DNA from 2 places in the Alkalihalobacillus pseudalcaliphilus genome. Region 1 is predicted to be linked to the other one. Evidence: riboswitches for the same ligand, from Rfam matches in the RefSeq annotation. Region 1 holds a riboswitch; the other holds the start of a gene.
What was found. Region 1 has a riboswitch for lysine ahead of PQ479_RS17890 (Na+/H+ antiporter NhaC family protein). Riboswitches for the same ligand answer to the same signal wherever they lie in the genome.

Region 1 (3,708 bases):
CAGTTAAGGCAAGTATACCAATGACGACACCAAGTGAAAGTAAAATATGTCCAGTAGCGCCTAAAACAATAAATCCAATTAACGCAATTCCAGCTGAGACAATCGCATATGGAAGCTGCGTCATAACGTGATCGATATGATGGCTTCCTGCTCCTGCTGCCGAAAGAATAGTTGTATCTGATATAGGTGAACTATGGTCTCCAAAAATAGCACCAGCTAAAACAGCTGCAAGCATTGGTAACATCAACGAAATATCTACCGCTGCTGCCATATCTCCTGCAATTGGTAATAATAAACCAAACGTTCCCCAAGAGGTTCCTGTTGATAATGCTGTGAATCCAGCAATCAAGAAAATAATCGCCGGTAGAAGCATTGGCGGGATCGTACCATCAACTAAATCAGCTAAATATACACCCGTCTCAATTTCACTAATGATCTCTATAATTGTCCAAGCAAAGATAAGAATAAAAATCGCCGGCAGCATGGATTTAATTCCTGCCCCTAAAGTAGACATATATCCTGAGTTTTCCTTTTTGATAAGATTCGATAATAAAGCAAAACCAAAGCCAATAAGTCCTCCGATAATAAGAGACCCCGTAATATTTGCTTCACCAAAAATATCAATTAAAGAAGAGGATTGTACTTCGCCATAACCAGTTACAATCATCGAAACAACTGTACCGATTACTAACCCTAAAATAGGGATGACTAAATCGTATACCTTCCCATTTTGATGACGCTCAATTTGACCATCGGTTCCAGGCATTGCACCAGATTTAGGGTCAGCTAATTCACCTGTTTCTAGTGCACGTTTTTCATGTTTCCTCATTGGCCCAAAATCAATTTTAAATACGGCTACAGCAATCATAAATAAAATCGCGATAAGTGCGTAGTAATTCATTGGAATAATTAGCATAAATGCTTCAAACGCCTGATATTGTGTTAAACCATGTGCTACAAGAATTCCACCAATGATGGAAATGATATATGCACCCCAGCTAGAAATAGGGGCGATTACACACATTGGAGCAGCCGTTGAATCAACCAAATAAGCTAGTTTAGCACGTGAAATCCGATACTTATCAGATACAGGTCTACTAATATTCCCGACCGTTAAACTATTAAAATAGTCATCGATAAAAATAATAAAACCTAAAAATATCGTAAATAATTGCGCACCGACACGCGTTTTGATTCTTTTCATCGCCCATTCAGCAAAGGCATAGCTTCCACCAGACTTCGTAATGAGAGCAGCCATCATTCCTAGCAATAATAAGAAAAGAATAATATAAAATTCCCAATCGTTAACCGCACCTTCTACATAAAATATCGAAGAAACGATTCCCCAAATTTGAGCTAAACTATCCACTGGATTAAAACCGTTTAGCATTAGTGCTCCTACAAGGATACTTACTCCAAGTGATATTAATACCTTTTTCGTTAATAAGACAAGAATTAACGCCAATAATGGTGGTACAAGTGACCACCCTGTGCCTATTACATCCATCATATTTCCTCCTCTTTGGCTCTTGTGAGCTTTTCTCTAACCTGAAGAAGAATGTTCCCAAACAAAAAAGGCCCATAACGGATACCCATTATCGACCTTTGATCACAAGGTTATCCCCATCTTCAGCAGTAGTTCTCCACAGTCTTACAACTGTGACAGTGCTGCATCTATTCGATACAGTCCCAGCATATGAAGTCTTGACGAACTTTATACACTTCGGCGAACTTGCCTTTCCCTTTTTCTCCACGTTGTCATCCTCAAAAAAGGTAATTATCGCATTCGCGCCTCTACCTCACCGTCTTGATGAGGTAATACTATTCATATTATCGTAGTATATTATAACTAAAATTAAAAAACGAATCAATGGTTATTTCAAGAAAATACTACTTTTCTAGTCTTTTATAAATTAAAAATTGATGTGAATGTTTATTTTTTTCATCGATGATTCCATCTTCCACTTCAATCAGTTTCCAATGATTCCAATCCCATTGAGGGAAAAAAACATCCCCTGGAAAGCTTTCCTTAATTTCGGTTTTATAAATTTTATCAACATCGTCTCTGAACAGTTCAAACAATCCTGCTCCACCAATAACAAATGACTCGTTCTCATCTCTAATTGCTTCAAGAACTGCTTCCTTAGAGTGGACGATTTCACAGCCTTCTGCCTTAAATGTTGGGTCACTAGTTAAAATAATATTTCTCCGCTTTGGCAAAGCTCTGCCCATGGATTCGTACGTTCTCCTACCCATTATGACCGTATGACCAGAAGTAACACGTTTAAAAAACTTCAAGTCGTTTGGTAAATGCCAAGGCATATCATTATCCTTACCTAACACACCATTTTCAGACACCGCAAAGATATAAGAAATCATACAGAAACCACACCCTTAATATGTGGATGTGCCTCATAGTTCACAAGTTCAAAATCATCAATCGTAAAATCAAAAATGGATGTAACATCTGGATTAATCTTCATCGAAGGTAGAGCATGAGGTTCCCTTGTCAGTTGGAGCTCAACTTGTTCAAAATGATTGGAATAGATATGTGCATCCCCTAATGTGTGTACAAATTCACCTGGCTTTAATCCCGTCACTTGTGCGACCATCATCGTCAATAAAGCATAAGAAGCAATATTAAATGGGACACCTAGAAAAATATCCGCACTTCTTTGGTACAGCTGACAAGATAATTTACCATCTTGCACATAAAATTGGAATAAGCAGTGACAAGGTGCTAAAGCCATATCATCAATTTCCGCTACGTTCCAAGCATTCACGATTAAGCGACGAGAATTGGGGTTTTCTTTAATTTGTTCAATGACTTCGCTAATTTGATCAACCGTCCTACCATTAGCTCCTTGCCAAGAACGCCACTGCTTACCGTAAACAGGCCCAAGATCACCATTATCATCGGCCCATTCATTCCAAATTCTCACTTTATGTTCTGTCAGGTATGCAATATTGGTATCCCCTTTTAAAAACCAAAGTAATTCATGAATGATTGAGCGTAAATGTAACTTTTTTGTCGTGAGTAAAGGAAAACCTTTTTCTAAATCAAATCTCATTTGGTGACCAAATATACTTTTTGTACCTGTACCTGTCCGATCACCTTTTTCTCCTCCGTTCTCCATGACATGTCTACATAAATCTAAATATTGTTGCATGTATGTCCACTCCTTTTATCCACTATAACTGTTCATCAAACGCTTCCGTCCCTACAATCAATATGTTAAGGTGGTCCATTAAATTCAGATAGTACGGGTTTTCTAGCCTGATATTATCTTCATATAATATTTTGATAACAGGATGCGTACTCATCTGCTTATTTTGTTTATACACGATCCCTTTACGATTGTCACTTAATTGAACCATTAACCCCGATGGATATACCGCCATCATTTGTCTAAAAGTCTTTACCATATCAATATCAAATAAAGTCGAGGCACCTGAATACAAAAGCTCTAGAGCTTCATGTGGTAGCATCGGCTTCCTGTAAGAACGATTAGAGGTTACGGCGTCAAAAACATCGGCAATCGCGATAATTTTGGCATATGGATGAATTTTACCACTTTTTATCGCTTGTGGATAGCCTGTCCCATTCAAGCGTTCATGGTGTTCTAAAGCACATCTTGCTATGTTTTTTGTCATTTGAGCTGTATCAATTAATAGGTCGTAGCCCAGTTTACTGTGAGACTGTACGAT
Region 2 (3,708 bases), on a different contig from region 1:
GTAACCGGACAGATCCAACGGAAATTCCATTTAATTCGAGTGCTGCTTTCACAGAAGTTGGATTAGGTGTAGCGAATAAAGCTTTCATTAAAGGTAATAACTCACGGTGCTGTAAAGCAGCAATCTGAACTTGCCCGCTCATATAGTTTTGAATCATCTGTTGCATCTCATTACCAATCACATGAGAACTAACAGAAACAACTCCGGCTCCACCAATAGCTATAACTGGTAACGTCAAGCTATCGTCACCACTATATAATAAGAAGCCATCCGGAGCTTGAGCAATAATAGCAGACATTGCCTCTAAATCGCCACTCGCTTCTTTTGTCGCAATAACATTAGGAATTTGGGCTAAACGTAAAGTGGTATCTACATTAATATTAACACTACTTCTTCCAGGAATATTATATAGCATCACAGGCAAATGAGTAGATGTAGCGATCGCCTTAAAATGTTGATATAAACCTTCTTGAGAAGGCTTGTTGTAATATGGTGCAACAAGCATAACCATATCTACGCCAATTTTTTCTGCTTCCTTTGTTAATTCAATCGAAGCTTGTGTTGAATTAGAACCTGTGCCAGCAATAACAGGTATCCGACCATTGACCACTTGAACGACCGTTCTAAATAGTTGTAGCTTTTCCTCATGTGTCAAAGTAGGTGACTCGCCTGTAGTACCACCGACTACGAGTGCATCTGTTCCATTTGAAATTAAATGCTCCACTAATTGTTTTGTTTTGGCAACATCCACCCTTTGCTCAGCATTAAATGGGGTAACCATCGCCGTTATAACTCGTCCTAAATTCATAATTCTCACCCTCAATTTCAGTATCGTTCATATAATTATATGGGCTAAATTTTATATTTGTGAATCAACACAAAAAAACAACAATGAAGGATCTCATTGCTGCATGGCAATAAATGTGTATACACAATCATTCCAATGCGTGAGATAGCCCTCCATATAGCCTTAGCCAGCTATATGACAGTCCTGTACTTATTAAGTCACAGTCCCAACTAAATAAAAGATGAGTATTTTATTTAGCTTCGGCAAAATTCCCTTTAAATATGTATCCATGAAGACTCATCCTTCTACACATATCTACTCATGAAGTTTGCACCTCTACCCTCACTTCAACTATTGAAGTAAAGATTATTCACTTTGTGACTCTACCTTATCAAAAGATAAAGCACATTGCAATGGTTTCAGCTCACATTTACGCATTGTAATAAAATGATCAAATTTTATTACGGATAATTGGGATTTGAATCTCGTTTAGGAGCTCGTCCAATTCTTGACTACAGCGGACAGTTTGTGCAGATGTAAACCCGTATTTTTTGGCTAAACGTAGCATTTGACTTCGTTTTGATTCAATTAGTCTTCTTTTCATCTTTCCCACTCCATTGTTTTTTATCGTTCATTAGTTCATTTATATTCAACGCTTTCACACAAGGTTTATTATATGAAGAACAGACAATAAATGAAAGTCTTTCCATAAAACTAGTCATAATTAGCTAAAAGTAGAAATGATTCGACAATAAGAATATGTCTGAGCCTAAATTTACCTCGTTGAATTTCTTATTTATGTGCAAAATAAAAGAAGAGAGGAGGGGTTGCATGAAAAAACAAAATTTCTTGTTTTCAGTAGTCATTTTGACGATGCTTATAACGAGTGGATGTGTGACTGAACAACAGAAGCCGCTAGGAGCGAAGTCGAATCCACAAAATACGTTTAGTGGTGTAGGTATCCAAGAAGTGCGTAGCCATGAAGGCCCTATTTCAGATATGCTTGTTCCAGACGATACGGTCTTACAATTAACAGAGAAAAAATCTCCGTATGAAGAAGGAGTTCACGGCTATAAGAGAAATATCGGTCTAAAAGAAAAAGGCTTAACATCAAACGGAGTAATGAATAACAGACCTGGAAAAATAAAAGAGTTATATCCACCACATCAAACGAAGATATTAACAACTAAAGAAGAAAACCACAATTACCAAGAAAACGTAAATTTTAAACAAGCCCTACTTAGCCTTGAAACGATTCAAGATGTTCACATCGTAGAGACAAATGAGCAAATTTTAGTGGGGATTGAATCAAGTGGTGGTCATCATGAACATCAAAATAAGGTGGAGAAAACCGTTCAAGCATACGCCAATGAATATGATATTGATAAAGAAGTGATAGTCACAACCAAGAGAACCATCATTAATCGAATGGAAGCTTTTGAGAACCACGAAGAAGGGCGTTTTCCTTTTCGGTCCTTTAAAGGAATGATGGCTGAATTCAAAGAATTATTCCGTTAATCATAAATGGCTGTCTATTTTCTATCGAATAGAGCAGCCATTCTTTTTAATAAATTCCATATTCTTCTGAAACAGAAAACCATTCTCTTTCTAAATTTTTAAAAGCAATAATAGAATTTTCGTAATGAACTCGAGCTGATTCAATTTGTTTGGTGTCAAAAGGATCACGCAAGTCTTCAAGAACTCTGTCCAAAATATCAAGCTCAACTAACATACTCAAATGAATTTCATGGAATGAGTTAAAAGCTTTAGGACGATCAAGATTAATTATTTCAACTGTCTCGGTGCGAATGTCGGCTAATGAATCTAAAAACAAATCAGCTGCTCGCATATCTTGTTGATTTTCAAAAAAGCCTTTATGCTTTTCTAAGTCTTCTATGACATTACTTAGATATTGACCAGTCGCATCTGCGTACAGATGTAATTCTTGTGTTGCTAACCCTTCTTTTCGATGTTTATCTTTATCACTTGCTACACCTTGAAAACCAAATGGTTTCGTATCCTTTTGAGAATCCTCAATTATTTGTGATTCTGAGTCCATTTGACAGCCTGTTGCTAATACGAATAATACGAGTAGGAAAAAAAGCCATGGTTTCTTCACTACATCATCCTCCTCATTCTAACAAAATAGATACATCTAGTATTGGAATCTTCTTGCAATCTTATGCATCAATTTTTCTGTTTCCTCATACATTGGACTATGTGAGCAGGGAGGGATTGCAGGAGATGATGACTTTTTTTCTTATTTTAATTAGCTGCTTCTTTGTAGGTTTCGCTATTGTATTATTAGGTGGTAATCGAATTGCTGAAGGGATTGAGTATCGCACAGGTAAAGACGCAGATGAGATGTTAGGTGAAATTGACAAAAAAATGAACAAATGATGATTTCAATCACTGCATGCATCGTTTTAACGGTGTCATGGCTTTTTTTTTGAAAAAGGAACATCTGTATTAAAACAGATTTAAAAACACTTTACTTTTATAATACAATGATCTATAATAAGTGTATGAAAGAGACAGAAAAAAATAAAAATTCTGCTTAGGAGGGGTATCATGAATAATCATGAAGAGAAAAAAACACAAACAGAGCAGGAAGAACCTACGATTTTGGAAATGATTAATGATTATTATAGTAGAAATTAGTTGATAGCTGGCCTTGCTTATGACAGGCAAGGCCTAGTCATTTTAAGGAATTTATGCTTGCATCGTAGAAATGACTATGCTAAAATGACTTTATTCATCGTTAAAAGTTTTGAATATTTTTCACATTTTATGAGGGGCAAAGATATGGCTGTATGTTTATCGTCATAATATGTGAAATGCCGATTTACCTGAAGTAAAGACGATGAGCATATTAAGTAATAAACAGAATGGAGTTTTTTTCATGCAAACAGGAAAAGTTA

Region 2: it holds a riboswitch for lysine, as region 1 does, so the genes downstream of both, dapA (4-hydroxy-tetrahydrodipicolinate synthase) here and PQ479_RS17890 (Na+/H+ antiporter NhaC family protein) in region 1, are expected to answer to the same signal.

What each region holds. Positions count from the first base shown of each region.
Region 1 is NZ_JAQQWS010000011.1:60,448-64,155, forward strand. It holds gene PQ479_RS17890 (Na+/H+ antiporter NhaC family protein) at 1-1,507, opposite strand, end outside; lysine riboswitch at 1,629-1,805, opposite strand; gene PQ479_RS17895 (dihydrofolate reductase) at 1,891-2,379, opposite strand; gene PQ479_RS17900 (thymidylate synthase) at 2,376-3,170, opposite strand; gene PQ479_RS17905 (HD-GYP domain-containing protein) at 3,193-3,708, opposite strand, start outside.
Region 2 is NZ_JAQQWS010000001.1:404,087-407,794, forward strand. It holds gene dapA (4-hydroxy-tetrahydrodipicolinate synthase) at 1-808, opposite strand, end outside; lysine riboswitch at 946-1,134, opposite strand; gene PQ479_RS01980 (aspartyl-phosphate phosphatase Spo0E family protein) at 1,239-1,391, opposite strand; gene PQ479_RS01985 (YhcN/YlaJ family sporulation lipoprotein) at 1,619-2,305, shown strand; gene PQ479_RS01990 (hypothetical protein) at 2,352-2,906, opposite strand; gene PQ479_RS01995 (hypothetical protein) at 3,032-3,187, shown strand; gene cspD (cold-shock protein CspD) at 3,690-3,708, shown strand, end outside.